Regions from separate parts of the Clostridium sp. DL1XJH146 genome, predicted to be linked through region 1. Evidence: predicted binding sites of a transcription regulator. Region 1 holds the regulator's gene; each other region holds the start of a gene.
What was found. Region 1 encodes HrcA, which represses chaperone genes, less so after heat shock. Its sites were predicted from a motif close to TGTTAGCACTCNNNNNNNNNGAGTGCTAACA; they were not measured.
Positions count from the first base shown of each region.

Region 2: a site for HrcA is predicted at 3,728-3,758, ahead of htpG (molecular chaperone HtpG). Genes of this name have one in related genera too.
Region 3: a site for HrcA is predicted at 2,411-2,441, ahead of grpE (nucleotide exchange factor GrpE). Genes of this name have one in related genera too.

Region 1 is NZ_JBTVVN010000009.1:96,759-102,357, reverse strand. Features, by position in the region: gene dnaK (molecular chaperone DnaK) at 1-162, opposite strand, end outside; gene grpE (nucleotide exchange factor GrpE) at 355-1,011, opposite strand; gene hrcA (heat-inducible transcriptional repressor HrcA) at 1,038-2,132, opposite strand; gene hemW (radical SAM family heme chaperone HemW) at 2,325-3,458, opposite strand; gene ACVHXK_RS06610 (HXXEE domain-containing protein) at 3,599-4,114, opposite strand; gene lepA (translation elongation factor 4) at 4,343-5,599, opposite strand, start outside.
Region 2 is NZ_JBTVVN010000007.1:117,446-123,044, forward strand. Features, by position in the region: gene ACVHXK_RS05465 (aldehyde ferredoxin oxidoreductase family protein) at 1-1,473, shown strand, start outside; gene ACVHXK_RS05470 (RNA polymerase sigma factor) at 1,837-2,334, shown strand; gene ACVHXK_RS05475 (anti sigma factor C-terminal domain-containing protein) at 2,324-3,565, shown strand; gene htpG (molecular chaperone HtpG) at 3,848-5,599, shown strand, end outside.
Region 3 is NZ_JBTVVN010000065.1:3,742-9,340, reverse strand. Features, by position in the region: gene ACVHXK_RS17715 (mannose-1-phosphate guanylyltransferase/mannose-6-phosphate isomerase) at 1-1,118, shown strand, start outside; gene ACVHXK_RS17710 (asparaginase) at 1,155-2,177, shown strand; gene grpE (nucleotide exchange factor GrpE) at 2,563-3,141, shown strand; gene ACVHXK_RS17700 (Hsp70 family protein) at 3,144-4,850, shown strand; gene ACVHXK_RS17695 (hypothetical protein) at 4,852-5,421, shown strand; gene ACVHXK_RS17690 (DnaJ domain-containing protein) at 5,469-5,599, shown strand, end outside.

The sequences.
Region 1 (5,599 bases):
TGCTACCTGACCTACTAATCTCTCTCCACCATCTTTAAATGCAACCACTGAAGGTGTTGTTCTAGCTCCTTCTGCATTTGCGATAACTGTTGGGTTACCACCTTCCATTACTGCTACACATGAATTTGTTGTACCTAAATCGATACCTATTATTTTTCCCATTTTATTTACCTCCTAATATATTTTCTTAATTTATATAATTTTTTATTTATAACTTAATTTATTGGTTGAACTAAATTGATAATTTTTACTAATTTCAAATGCACAATTCACAATGCACAATTTATGTTGATTCTCTCCCTTTTTGGTCGAGAATCTGTATTTAATTAAATTATTCAATACATGAAATATAAACTAGTTTGCTACCTTAACTAATGAATATCTTAATACTTTATCGCCTCTTTTAAAGCCTTTTTGGAAAACTTCTACTATTTCATTATCCCCATATGAGCTATCTTCTATATGCATTATTGCATTATGCATATTAGGGTCGAACCCTTCATTAGTTGCTACTTCTTCAACATCAAGTTTTTCTAATGAATCTGTAAATTGATTTATTGTTTTTTGTATACCAGTTTTTAAATCTTCTACAGAACCATCTGCTTCTAATGCTCTTTCTAAATTATCAAGAACCGGAAGAATATTTTTAAGTACATCTGCACATGCATCTGTGTATATAGTTTTCTTTTCTTTGTCAGTTCTCTTCCTATAATTCTCATATTCTGCAGTTATACGCAATAATCTGTCTTTTAAAGCGTCTAGCTCATTAGATAACTTTTTGTTTTTACTTGTAAACACTTTTTTTTCCCCTTTTAGTTCTTCTAACTCTGCTTTTAATAGATCTTCTTTCTGTTCTAATTCTTCTTGTTCATTGACTACTTCAATCTCTTCTTCATCTAGGACCTCTTCAAATTCCTTATCTTCATTTACTTCTGCTTCTAAAGGATTTTCCTCCTTTAAAGCTTCACTTACTTCCTCTTCATTTTCAATATGAATTTCATCATTCAACATTTTTTCACCTCATGCTATTCATTTTACTATTCATTATTTTCATCATAATAAATACTTGTAATACTTTTATCTAAAACTTTTATAAACTGTGTCATTATTGCTAATATCTTTTCATATTGCATCCTTGTTGGGCCGATAACTCCTATTGTTCCTAGTGGTTTATCCCTCAAACTATATTCTGCACATATAAGGCTATAGTCTTTTGCATTTTCTGTGAGATTCTCACTCCCTATCTTCACAAAAATGTTTTTATTTTTTATATGCAATACATTTCCATCGCTTATTTTCAAATCCTCTAAATAATTATTATTAAAATTTAGTAAATTTGCCATTGCCGACTTATCATCTAGCATCTCTAAAAATTGTTTTGCTTTATCTACATCTTTATATTCTGAATAGTTAAATATATTTGATGCACCTTCAAAGAAAATATCTCTTCCATCTTCTTTTGACAGAGCATCGTAGAGTGCTGTTATTATAGCATCAAAAATACTCTCATATCCCTGAAGGTCATTCTTAAGTTGATTTATAACTTTTAAATTGATATCATCTATAGTTTTATTTCTTAACCTACTATTAAGAATATTAGATAATTTTTCTAATTTATCTTCTTCAATTTTACCATCTAATCTAATCAAATTATTATTTATCATTCCATTTTGAGTAACTATAATAACTAAGATGCTGTGATTATCTATAGGAATTAGTTTTAAAGCCTTAATATAACTAGTTCTTGCTGAAGGTGTTTTTACAACACATGTCATGTTAGTCAATTCTGAAAGTAATTGTGTTGCATTCTTAAGTACTCTATTAACTTCATAGAGAGCTATATTAACAAGTTCTGATTTCATCCTAACTTGATCCTCTGCACTTAAATCAGGTATCTTTATCAATTGGTCAACATAAAGTCGATATCCTTTATCTGATGGTTTTCTTCCAGAAGAAGTATGCAATTGTTCAAGATATCCAAGCTCTTCTAAGTCAGACATTTCATTTCTTATTGTTGCAGAACTTACGCCTAAATCATATTTTTTCGCTATAGTTCTTGAACCTATTGGTTCTCCAAATAATATATAATCTCTTATGATAGCCTCTAGAATTTTAATTTTCCTTTCAGTCATTTCATTAACATTCACAAGATCACCACCTTTTATTAGCACTCACTCAAGACGAGTGCTAACGACCTGCTTTTAAATTACCATGTAGCATTTTTTTTGTCAATATTATATTCAATGCTTATAGGCTATAATTTTATGATTAATGACATTCTAATTGAAATAAATCTATTTTCCTATATATTACTTAATATTCCTCTATTTTTTATCCAATATAAAATCACTCAATATATAATTAGAGATTTCATAACCTTTTTCTGAAAAAGAAATGTAATCATCTTCATCAAGTAATAATCCCAATTTAGTATATTTACTAATTACATTTTTATACTTAAAATTAATTTCTTCATGAAATCTTCTGATATATTCATTCTTGCTGATTCCTTTTCTTTTCCTTAATCCTAAAAACATAAACTCTTCAATTTCTTCCTCACTTGTATTAATATGTGTCTTGACTTTGCTATTGCCTTTATCATGCATATCCTTTATATAGTTAATTATGCTTTTATCATTTTCATATCGCACACCATCAATATAAGAATGAGCTGATGAACCAGTTCCTAAGTAGTTACCTAATTCCCAATAGACTAGATTATGCATACATTCTTTTCCCTTTTTAGAAAAATTGGAAATCTCATATTGATTATATCCATTAGCTTTCAATAATTCTACGGTCTTTTTATACATTTTTCTTTCTACATCTTCATTTGGTATTTCCAATTTATTTTCTTTAAACATTTTGTAAAAGCAGGTTCCTTCTTCGATTATTAAAGAATAACAAGAAACATGTTCGGGATTAAGATTAATTATATTTTCCAAAGTTTCTTCCCATTCTTCTAATTTAAGCCCAGGTATTCCAAACATCAAATCAATATTAATATTTTTAAAGCCTACTTTTCTAGCCTCTTTATATAATTTCAAAAATTCTTCTCTCGAATGAATTCTACCTAATAATTGTAGTTTATCATTTTGCCATGCTTGTAACCCTATACTAAGCCTATTAACACCCATATTTTTTAAAAATTTTAATTTTTCTATATCACAAGTGCCCGGATTCACTTCAATAGAAAATTCAGTAGGTTTATTATTTTTCATTTGTTTATCTAGAGATTTCTTTAATATCTCCAAATAATCTAACGACAAATAGGTAGGAGTTCCCCCACCTATGTAAATAGTATGTAAATTTTTTATGTCTTTATTTTGAATTTCCTTACTTAGAGCCAGCATATAACTCTCCATATATTTTTCCATACCATCATAAGAAGGAAAATCACAATATAAACACTTCTTAACACAAAATGGTATATGGATGTATAAAGATTCTCGTTTCATAATTGTTCATTCCTTTTGATAATTATATTGTTTCTTTATCTTTTTATTTTGAATATACTATTAATTTAATGCACAATTCACAATGCACAATGCACAATGCACAATTAAAGATGATTTTCTTCCCTTTGGTCAGAAAATCTTTAATTTAATATTTCAATTCTCTTTGCCAATTTATGCATTACTAATAAATTCAGAGCCGCAATTACAGTCATTATAATGCCATATATAATAACTTTATTTAAATTTAATAAGTTATTGTTAATGAAATAATGCATTACATATAAACAATAAAAGCCAGTTAATATGGTTGTCGCAATAGCTGGAATATATTTTTTTATTATAATGGTTTGTATTATGTGCATCAAAAGATGCATACAATAAGCTATTACTAACCCTAAAAACAAATTATAATTGTTTTTAATTCCAGCTATTATAACAATAATGGCAACAATTATAAATTCTTCTGCAACTATTAACGAAAAAACTTCAGTACTTATGTCTTTACATTGAGTAAGAATTCTTTTCCCAAATCTAGGATACTTCTCACAAATACTTCTTTTGTTTCGACTTATCCATCCTCGTATAAAAATAATCTCTTCAAATTCATGTATCATAAAAACAATTGGAAACAACCAAATTAACATATATGAATTCACTATATCACCTACTCAATTATCACTTTCACAAACAAGCCTTCTCTTACTACAAACCAAACCTCACATATTATTCTAATCTTTTAATCTTTTAATCTTTTAATCTTTTAATCTTTTAATCTTTTAATCTTTTAATCTTTTAATCTTTTAATAAAATGAAGAAATTTTTTAGCTCCGCTAAAAAATTTCCTCCATAATTGTGCATTGTGCATTGTGCATTGTGCATTTCTTTTAGTCTACTTTAAGTATCGACATAAACGCTTCCTGTGGCACTTCTACACTACCAACCTGACGCATTCTCTTCTTACCTTCTTTTTGCTTTTCAAGAAGTTTCCTCTTTCTTGATATATCTCCACCATAACATTTTGCAAGTACATCTTTTCTCATTGCTTTAACTGTTTCTCTTGCAATAATTTTTGCTCCTATCGCTGCCTGTATTGGAACTTCGAACATCTGTCTTGGGATAACTTCTTTTAATTTCTCAGCTATACCTCTACCTTTATGATAAGCTTTTTCTTCAGGCACAATCATAGATAATGCATCTACAATATCGCCATTTAATAAAAGGTCTAGCTTAACTAATTTAGCTTCTTTATACCCACTTAATTCATAATCTAAAGATGCATATCCTCTAGTTTTAGATTTTAACATATCAAAAAAGTCATATATTATTTCATTTAATGGAATAGTATATCGAAGCAAAACTCTAGTTGTTTCAATGTATTCCATATCAATATAAATTCCTCTTCTTTCCTGAGCCAATTCCATAACTGCACCTACATACTCAGAAGGAGTCATTATAGACGCATTAACAACAGGTTCTTCCATAAAATCTATAGATGAAAGGTCTGGCATATTAGTAGGGTTAGTTAGTTTTATCATTTCTCCATTATTCTTATGCACATTATATATAACTGATGGAGCCGTTGTTATAATATCAAGATTAAACTCTCGTTCTATTCTTTCTTGCATAATCTCCATATGTAACAATCCTAAAAATCCACATCTAAATCCAAAACCAAGGGCGATAGAAGTTTCTGGTTCAAAATTAAGCGCTGCATCATTTATTCTAAGTTTTTCTAATGCATCTTTTAATTCTCCATACTTTGCACCATCTACGGGATAAATACCACTGTATACCATAGGCACAGCCGGTCTATATCCTTCCAAGGCTTCTTCTGCAGGTCTATCTTTTTCAGTTACTGTATCTCCCACTTGTGCATCTCTTAAATTTTTAATAGATGCTGTGAAATATCCTACATCTCCTGCACTTAATTCATTAGTTTTCAAGTAATTAGGTGTGAAAACCCCAACTTCAGTAACTTCATAACTTTTGCCACTAGCCATAAATTTTATTTTATTTCCAGGTTTAATTGTTCCATCCATTATTCTTACATAAGAAACAACACCTTTATAACTATCATAATACGAGTCAAAAATCAAAGCTTTTAGTGGTGCTTCTTCATCTCCCTTTGGAGCTGGAACTTT
Region 2 (5,599 bases), on a different contig from region 1:
AAATCAGATACTCCTGTTTATATTGAAATTGTAGATGATAAAGTTGAAATAAAAGATGCTGCACATCTTTGGGGCAAGGTTGTTTCTGAAACTACTGAGCTTCTAGAAAAAGAATCAGAGCCTAAAGCAAAAATTATGTGTATTGGACCTTCAGGAGAAAAATTATCATTAATGGCTGCAATTATGAATGATATAGATAGAGCTGCTGGACGTGGTGGCGTCGGTGCTGTTATGGGTTCTAAAAACCTTAAAGCAATCGTTGTAAAAGGAAGTCATAAGGTTAAGATTAAAGATCAAGATTTGGTTAAAAAAGTAAATGGTGAAAAAGTTAAAATATTGATAAATGACCCTGTTGCCGGTCAAGGATTACCATCCTATGGAAGCGCAGTTTTAGTAAATATAATTAATGAAAATGGAGTTCACCCAGTAAAGAATTTCCAAGAATCTTATACTGAAAAAGCTGATTTAATAAGTGGAGAAACTTTAGCAGAAGAAAAATTAATAAAAAATACTGCTTGCTATAGATGTCCAATAGGTTGCGGAAGATTTGTTAAATTAGATGATGGAACAGAATGTGCTGGTCCTGAGTATGAAACATTATGGTCATTTGGTTCTGATTGTGATATTTATGATTTAGATTCTATTAATAGAGCAAATATGATATGTAATGAATATGGAATAGATACTATTTCAGCTGGTGCAACTATAGCAGCTGCAATGGAATTGTATCAAAGAGGATATATTAAGAATGAAGAACTTGAAGAAGATGGAATAGGCTTTGAATGGGGAGATAGCAAGGCAATGGTCGAGTGGACTAGGAAAATGGCCGTAAGAGAAGGCTTTGGTGATAAATTAAGTGATGGTTCATATAGGTTATGTGAGAGCTATGGAGTTCCTGAGTACTCAATGACTGTTAAGAAACAAGAAATACCAGCATATGACCCAAGAGGAATTCAAGGACATGGAATAACATATGCAGTTAATAATAGAGGCGGTTGTCATATTAAAGGATATATGATAAATCCAGAAATATTAGGTTATCCTGAGAAATTAGATAGATTAGAATTAGAGGGAAAACCTGCGTATGCAAAAGTATTCCATGATTTAACTGCTGTAATTGATTCTATGGGATTATGTATATTTACTACCTTTGGATTAGTGGCAGATGATTATGTGGATTTGTATAATGCAGTTATAGGTGAAGAACTTTATGATGTTGAATCTTTATTACAAGCAGGGGATAGAATATGGACACTTGAGAAAATATTTAACCTAAGAGCTGGCATTGGTAGTGATCAAGATACTTTACCAAAGAGGTTATTAGAAGAAGAAATACCAAATGGACCATCAAAAGGTCACGTTCATAGATTAGATGTACTTTTACCTAAATACTATGAAGTTAGAGGCTGGGATAAAAATGGAATTCCTACTGAAGAAACTTTACGTGAATTAGGGCTTGAAGACTATATTTAACTTAATAGAAATTTGCAATGTGCAATGCAATAAAAAACTTTTAATTTGCAATGAGGGGAGATTCTCGGCTGGTGCCGAGAATCTTTTTGTTTTTTGAAGGATCAAGAGATATTATGAAAATTGGGAAATCGATTAAAAGCTAAAGATGAAATTTAAAATTCAACATTCAACATTTTATATTAGTATTAAACTAAACATTTTAATCTATATATAAAATAAATTATCAATAATATTTTAAATATAGCTTTAATTAAATTACGATTTGATATAGTGATATATCGTTTCAATAAATTAATATTTATGTTATAAACAAAGTGTGACATTTTGTCCAGGTTTTCGTTTATTAAGTGAAGGGAGGATATGATGGATAAAAAATACTTAGAAAAAATTTATAAGCTATATCATAAAGAACTCTATATATATCTTCTTTCTTTTTGCAAAGACCATTATTTAGCAGAAGATTTAGTCAGCGATACTTTTTTTAAAGCTTTTGCTTCAATAGAAAACTCTCAAGAAAATATTAAATTTTATCTTTTTAGAGTTGGTAAAAATACTTGGATTGATTGGCTCCGTAAAAACAAGAAATTTAGTATTGAAGATATAGATAATATGAAACTTAATGGACCAGAAGATGTATTATTAGAAATTTTAAGGAATGAACGAAATGAGAATATTTATAAAGGTATTTTAAGTATGTCTAAGTCTTATAAAGAAATTGTGATTTTATATTATTTTTGTGATTTTTCTCTAAAGGATATTGCAAAATCTATGGAAATAACAAGTGGTGCTGCAAGAACTTTATTATACAGAAGTAGGAAAAAACTAAAAGATATTTTAAAGGAGGAGAATTATGAGCTTTAAAGAATTACTTGAAAAATATAAGGAAGGAACTTTAAATGAGGAAGAAAAACAATATGTAGAGAGTGAAATAGAAAAGAACGAAAGTATAAATGAATTTTTAGCAGATGAAATTGATTTAGGAATAGAACTTAATAATAAGGATAAAGAAAATAGTGAAATTGATAATAAAAAAATTAAAGAAGTAATGAATAAGAAGTTCCGAAAGATTACCATTATATCAATTGTAAGTGTTTTTATTATACTATTAGGAGCTAAATATATTGTATCACCAATTGTTGATTCATTTTATTATAATCCTAGTAAAGTATCTGTAGGGGAGTGTTTCCAAGATATACAATTTGATATGAGTGTGTATGTGGAATTATATAGACCTGGATATACCTTTGGGTATGCTTATGCAGAGCCTTTAGGTTTTGGTAAATACAATATAGCAATCAGTCAAAATGATTTATTTGAAGAGAATAATGTTGATACAAATATTTCTCTTATACGTAATCGCAAAATTGGTAATTTTAATAATTTACTTGATAATGAACTTAATGATGGAGATTTTTTTTATAGAAATCTAGGAAATGAAATAGAAGAGTTTTCCAATATACAATCAGAAGAAGCAATAGCTCACTTAAAGGAGGTACCTTCTACATCATATGTATCTGCTTATGTTGATTTTAAAGAAGATTTAACTATGGAAGAATTAGTTGCATTAGAAAATGAATACAAAGATTCACAAGATAATACTAAAAGCATAGATTTTAAGTGGGTGGCTATTAGAGTTATTGACAGTGAGTTGATTTCAACGGAAAGTGAAGGAGAGACAATAGATGCTAGGCGAGTTATTGTAGATAAAGTAGGGTTTAATCCTAATAGTGTAATAGATACTACTGATAGTGCTGATAAAGAAAAATATCCATATTTATCTTTACTTGATTATTATACGGCGACAAAACCTTTCGAAGATTGGAATAAGGCATTGGGATATGGATATGAAGTTCACTTCAATTCATTATTGCAATATCTATACGACAGAAAAGAATTTACAACTTCTTTAGATAAAAGACCTGTACAAGGAGATTTTTATGCAAATTCTTTAGATTACATAAAAGAAAATGGGGTAAAAACTTACGGAGTTTTAGTCTATGGTGAAGCAAAAGATATAATATCATTTATGGAAAGAGATGAAACAAACTGTATTTATATATCTGATATAAAGGTTTCTAAATATTCGAAATAACGAGTAAACTAGAGTTAGCAGTTAGCAGTTAGCAGTTAAGGAAGATTCTCGGCGGTGCCGAGAATCTTTACTTTGAGACAATTTATTAACATTCTTTTAAAGATAAGTTAAAAAGATTTAAATATCATTGACATAGAATTCAAATTATGGTATAAAAAATAGTGTTAGCACTCAACAAAAGAGAGTGCTAACAGATACATAAAAAATTTTAATACATGTAGGATCAAAACTAAATAAACATTAAATGGTTATTAGAGCCATATTATGAAAGGGGAATTATAAATGGAAAAGAAACAATTTAAAGCAGAATCTAAGAGGCTTTTAGATTTAATGATTCATTCGATTTACACAAATAAGGAGATCTTTTTAAGAGAACTTATTTCAAATTCAAGCGATGCCATGGACAAAATATATTACAAAACTTTAGAGGATGAAACTTTAGAGTTTAATAAAGATGATTATTTTATTAAAATTGAAGCAGATAAAGAAAATAGAATATTGAAAATGACTGATACAGGTATTGGAATGACTAAAGAAGAGCTTGAAAACAATTTAGGAGTAATAGCTAATAGTGGTTCTTTTAAATTCAAAAGTGATAACGAAATAAAAGATGGTTTTGATATAATAGGACAATTTGGTGTTGGTTTCTACTCAGCGTTTATGGTAGCAGATGAGATAACTGTAACTTCTAAGGCATTTGGTAGTGAAGAAGCTTATAAATGGGTTTCAGAAGGTGCTGAAGGATATATTATTGAAAAATGTGAAAAAGATTCAGTAGGAACAGAGATAATTATTAAATTAAAAGAAAATGAAGAAGATGAAAATTATGATGAGTATTTAGAAGAGTATAAATTAAAATCTATAATTAAGAAATACTCAGATTTTATAAGATATCCTATTAAAATGGAAGTAACTGAAAGCAAACTTAAAGAAGGTAGCGAAACTGAATACGAAGAATTCAAAGAAGAACAGATAGTAAACAGTATGATTCCTATCTGGAAAAAGAATAGAAGTGAACTTACTGAGGAAGATTACAATAATTTCTATGCTGAAAAGCACTATGGTTTTGATAAACCAGTAAAACACTTGCACGTAAGAGCAGAAGGAATGATATCTTACAATGCAATTCTTTATATTCCTGAAAAGACACCATATGATTTCTATACTAAAGAGTATGAAAAAGGTCTAGAGCTTTATTCTAATGGTGTATTAATAATGAATAAATGTGCCGATTTATTACCTGATTACTTTAGTTTTGTTAAAGGTATGGTAGATTCAGAAGATTTATCTTTAAATATTTCCAGAGAAATATTGCAACAAGATAGACAATTAAAATTAATAGCTAAAAATATCAAGTCTAAAATTAAGAGTGAGCTTGAAAAATTATTAAAGAATGAAAGAGATAAATATGTAGAGTTCTATAATTCTTTTGGAAGACAATTGAAATTTGGTATTTATAATAATTTCGGGAGTGAAAAAGAAGTGTTACAAGACCTTCTTATGTTCTATTCTTCTAAAGAAAAAGCTCTTGTAACATTAGCTGAATATGTTGAAAGAATGCCAGAAAATCAAAAATTCGTTTACTATGCATCTGGTGATTCAAATGAAAGAATTGCAAAACTTCCTCAAACAGAAATGTTAGCTGATAAAGGATATGAAATACTATACTTTACAGATGATGTTGATGAATTTGCAGTTAAAATGCTTATGAATTATAAAGAAAAAGAATTTAAATCTGTATCAAGCGGAGATTTAGGTATTGAGCAAGAGGATGAAAAAGCAAAAGAAGAAACAGAAGAAAACAAAGATTTATTTAAGTACATGAAGAAAGCATTAGAAGGTAAAGTTAAAGACGTTAGAGTCTCTAAGAGATTAAAAAATCATCCTGTTTGTTTATCTAATGAAGGAGAAGTATCTATAGAAATGGAGAAAATCTTAAGTGCAATGCCTGATAGTCAAGGGGTAAAAGCTGATAAGGTGCTTGAAATTAACGTAAATCATGAAATATTTGCAGCATTAAAAGATTCTTTTGAA
Region 3 (5,599 bases), on a different contig from region 1:
AGAATACTCTTCCAGCAATTTATGCAGGGGTTCATGAAATAGCTAAAAAAGGCAATGATTCTGTAGTTGTTTTTCCATCAGATCATATGATTTTAAAAACACAGGAATTTATCGAAATAATTAAAGAGTCGGAAGAATTAGCAGAAGATTCTATCATAACCTTTGGTATCAAACCCGATGGTCCAAATACTGGATATGGATATATAGCACCTGGAACTCAAAAATTAAACGGCTATAAAGTGAAGGAATTTAAAGAAAAACCAGAATATGAAGTAGCAGTTACATATGTTGATAACGGCTATTTTTGGAATGCTGGTATATTTATGTTTAATACTGAATTTTTTATTAATGAAGTAAAAGAGCATGCTAAAGAAATATATGATGCTTTTGACGATAGCAAAAATATTAGAGAAGCTTTTAGTAAAATAAACGAAAAGATTTCAGTTGATTATGGCATTATGGAAAAAAGCAAAAATGTTGCAGTAACACCAGTTGATATAGGTTGGAATGACCTTGGTAGCTTTGATGCTTTCTATGATGTGTTTGATAAAGATAAGAATGATAATATCATTGATTGTGATAATATAGTTGTTAATTCTAAAAATAATTTTATATATTCAGAAAAAGGTAAATTAGTTTCCACAGTAGGTGTTGATGATTTAATAATAGTCGATAATAGAGATGCACTTTTAATATGCAAAAAAGATCAATCGCAAAAGGTAAAAGAGATTGTTAATGAATTAAAATCAAGAAATGATATTAGAACAGAGTATCATGTTCAAGATTATAGACCTTGGGGAAGTTATAAAGTACTAGAAGAAGAAAAAGATACCTTTAAGATTAAGAGAATAAAAGTTACTCAAAGCAAAAAATTAAGCTATCATCTACATCATCATAGAAGTGAGCACTGGACAGTTGTTAAAGGTATGGCTAAAGTGACAATAGAAGATGTAGAAAAATTAGTACCTGCAGGTGAAAGTATTTTCATAAAACCAGGTCAAAAACACAGATTAGAGAATCCAGGAAAAACACTACTAGAAATTATTGAAGTTCAAATGGGCGATTATTTGGATGAAGAAGATATAGTAAGATTCAATGATGATTACGGCAGGCATTAAAATGGAGATTTATCACGAGGGGATTAAGGTGATTATATGTCAGAAGTACTAGTAAATGTAACAAGGGGACCTATTGTTGAGAGTTGTCACAGAGGTGATGCTGTAGTTGTAGATAAGAGAGGAAGGGTTCTGAAATATATAGGTAATCCTTATAAGGTAACATACATAAGATCAGCAGGAAAGCCTTTGCAAGCGCTTAATGTAATACTTAGTGGAGCAGCGGAAAGATTTAAGTTTACCGATGCAGAAATTGCTATAATGTGTGCATCTCACTATGGAGAAGACTTTCATAGAAAAACTGTTGAAGGAATACTTAAGAAAATTGGACTAACAATAGATTCATTAAAATGTGGTTCACCTCTTTCAATTAAAGAGGAATATGCTTTGAAACTTGTAGCAGAGCATTTTGAGTTAAATCCAACAAACTCAGATTGTTCAGGTAAACACTCTGGAATGCTTGCAACATGTGTGCATAAAGGGTATGAAATAGAAGATTACGTTAAGAAAGAACATATACTTCAGCAAGAAATTTTAAAAGTTGTAGCTAAAATGTGCGAAATGAAAGAAGAAGATATATATTTAGGAATTGATGGTTGTTCTGTGCCAGTTCATGGAATGCCATTGTATAATATGGCTCTAGGTTTTGCTAAGCTTGCAAATCCAGATAATCTCGAAGATGATTATAAAGATGCATCAAATCGTGTATTTAAGGCTATGAATAACCATCCTGAAATGGTAGCAGGTACCGATGGATTTTGCACAGAACTCATAAAGCATACTAATGGAAAATTAACGGGAAAACTTGGTGCAGAGGGCGTGTATTGTATTGGTTTTAAAGATAAGGATATCGGACTCGCAATTAAGATGGAAGATGGTAACTATAGCAGAGCACTTTGGCCAGCGGTTATGAGATGCCTTGAAGACCTTAATATTCTTGATGAAGATGAACTTAAAGCCCTTGATAAGTTTAGAGTGATGGACAATACTAATACATTTAACACTGTAGTAGGTAAAATAGAGCCTTCATTCCATCTTTGTAGTGCAAAAGGGGTTAAATAAAAGAGTTTGGAGTAAGGTTAAAATCCATTATCTGTAGTTTGAATATTAATTAATACAATGAAATAATAAGGTCACCATTTAATGCTATTAAATGGTGACGAATAATGGATATGGAATTATTAAAACTTTAAATGATTTGTTTGATGAAAAGTTAAAACCAACTACGCAGATAAACTTGATGAGCATATGCAAATCTAGATAGTGAGTGCAAATATATACCACACATAGAAGTTAGATATCAGTCTGACTTAATGAGTGGTATTTTTTTGTTATAATTATTTTTTCTGATTTAATATGATTGATTTAAATATATTAGTTATGTAAAATATTATTAGTGCTATGAATTAGATGCACATACAAGAAAATAAAGGAAGGAAATTAAAAGATGATAAATGTTAAAGAAGAACTAAGTAAATATAAAAAAATAGATATTTCAAAAGAAAATTTAAATAATGAAACTGAAATCATCGTTGCAGTGAATAGTTTTACAAAAAATTTAGAGAGATTTTCAAAAGAGCAATATAAAACAGCTAATAGTATTGATGAGATAATTGAAATATTAGAAGAAAAAATTGAAGATAATGATATAAATAAAGAGTTGATTAGAAATAAAAAGTCTGTGGAGAATGAAAATAAAGAGTTATTAAATGGAGTAATTCAGATAAATGATTTGTTCGAAGATATCTACTTTTATTCTAAAAAAAGTGGTGACGAAAGTTGGAATAGACAAATCAACATTTTGTGGAATAAATTAGCTAGTATCAACTTAAAACTGGGATTAATTCGGATTGGAGATAATGGAGTAGAATTTGATAATAACTTACATAAAGCAGTGGAAGTGAGAGAGGAAAAGTCAGTAGAGAATAACTATATTATAGAAATTGTGAGATATGGTTATATTTATAATAAAGAAATTTTAAGAAAAGAAGAAGTAATTGTAAATCAAAAGAATAAGGAGTTGTAATCATGAGTAAAATTATTGGGATTGACTTAGGAACATCTACATCAGAAATAGCTATTATGGAAGATGGTGAGGTATCGGTTTTAAAAGATAATAATGGCGAGGTTATTATTCCATCAATAGTAGGCTTGGATGACAATGGTAATATTATAGTTGGGGAAAAAGCAAAGGAACAGTTCATATTAAGACCGGAATACACAGTAAGAGAAGTTAAAAGACTAATGGGTTCTGATGAAAAAGTTACTCTTGGAGAAAGTATATTTACTCCGGAGAAAATATCGGCCTTTATTTTGGAAAATTTGAAAGCAATGGCTGAAGATATACTAAAATCGGAAGTTAATCGAGCTGTTATAACGGTTCCAGCATATTTTACAGATGAGCAAAGAAGAGCTACTGTAAAAGCAGGTGAGCTTGCAGGATTAAAGGTTGAGAGAATAATTAACGAACCTACTGCTGCAGCTCTGTCTTATGGAATTGAAAATATGGAAAATGAAGAGCATATATTAGTTTATGATTTAGGGGGAGGAACTCTAGATGTAACTATACTTGAGATGTTCGATGGAGTACTTGAAGTTAAAGCAAGTAGTGGTAACAATCATCTTGGAGGTAAGGATTTTGATGAAGCCATTATGAATGAATTATTTCAAGACTTTGAAAAAGAATATAGTATAGATTTAAGAAAAGATTTAAGAAGCAGTTCTAAAATAAAAGAAGAAGCTGAAAAATGTAAAATAAAACTTAGTAGTGAAGAAGAATATAGCATTGAAATTCCTTTTATAGCTGAAAAAGATGGAAAACCACTATCACTAATTAGGACTTTTACAAAAATAGAATTTGAAGAATTAATAAAACCTTTAATTAATTCTACAGAAAAGCCTATAAATATTGCACTAAAAGATTCAGATCTAACCCCAGATGACATTGATGTAATACTTTTAGTTGGTGGATCAACTAGAATACCAATCGTTAAGGAATTCTTAAAAGAAAAGTTAAATAAGGAACCTAAGAGTTATGTAGATCCAGATTTGGCAGTTGTAAAGGGAGCTGCTATACAAGGGGCAATATTAAATGAAGAATTGTCAGTAGAAAAAGATATACTTATAACTGACGTTTGCCCATATACCTTAGGAATAGAAGTTCTTGATTATATAGGAGGTATGCCAGTACCAGATTGCTATAGTGTTTTAATTAAAAGAAATACAACAATACCTACTATGAAAGAAGAAACATATTATACGGCAGCAGATAATCAAGAAATGGTTGAAATAAAAGTTTATCAAGGGGACAATAAGAAAGCTTCAAGTAATAATTTCATAGGAAATTTTATGTTAACTGGAATTCCAAAAGCATCAGCGGGGAATGAAACTGTAAAGGTTAAATTTAATTATGATGTTAATGGAATTTTGAATGTAGAGGCTACTATTAATTCAACAGGAGAAAAAGCAGGGATAACCATAGAAACTACTGGAGTTTCCATGGAGGAAGAAATTGATGTAAGTAGCTGGGAAGAAGCACCTAAAGCAAAAAAATATAAGAGAACAATAGAAAAAGCAGAGAAATTATTTTTCAAATTGAGCGATACAATAGATAGGCAAGACTTAGAAGAAGCTATAAATGAACTTAAAAAAGCATTAATTAAAGAGGAAGATGATGAACTATTAAAAAAAGTAAAGAGTGACTTAACCGACTTAATGTTTGAGTTGGAGGAATAGGATGAGTAATCAAGAAATGAGTAATTTTTATTACAACAAAGGGCTACAATTATTTAATGGAAACAGAGTATCCAAGGCAGTGATTGAACTTGAAAAATCTTTTAGTATTGATGAAAATAATTATGAGAATTTAAATCTTCTTGGACTATGCTATTATACTTTAGGTGAATTTTATAAATCGAAATTCTATTGGGAATTAAGTAGAATTAAAAATGAGAATGAAGATAATAAAGCTTTGAAATATTTAAATGATATAAATAGCAGTCCGTTTTTAGAAATATGTGATGAATATAATAAAGCTTTAGAATTATGTTCCAATGACAAGTGGTATGAAGGTGCAAAGAAATTAGAAAAAGTACCCTATGATAGTTTTGTTAGTTTTTGTAATCTTTATGGACTATGCAGATATGCAGAAAATCAAAATAGAGAAGCAGTTAAGCAATGGAAAAAAGCTCTTGAATTAGATAAAGACAATAAAGAAGCAAACAATTATTTAATAGAAATAACAGAATACATAGAGGACAAAGGGTTTATATTTAAAAAAATTAAGAGATTATTTACAAAAGACTAGAAATAAACTAGCTTAGGAATAAATTAGATAAGGAGAAAAGTAAATTGATGAAAAATTATTATGAACTACTTGGTGTTGAACAAAATGCAACTAAAAGTGAGATAAAAAAAGGTTATTTTAAAATGGTTAGGAAATTTCCACCAGATAGATATGAAAAAGAATTTATGGAAATTAGAGA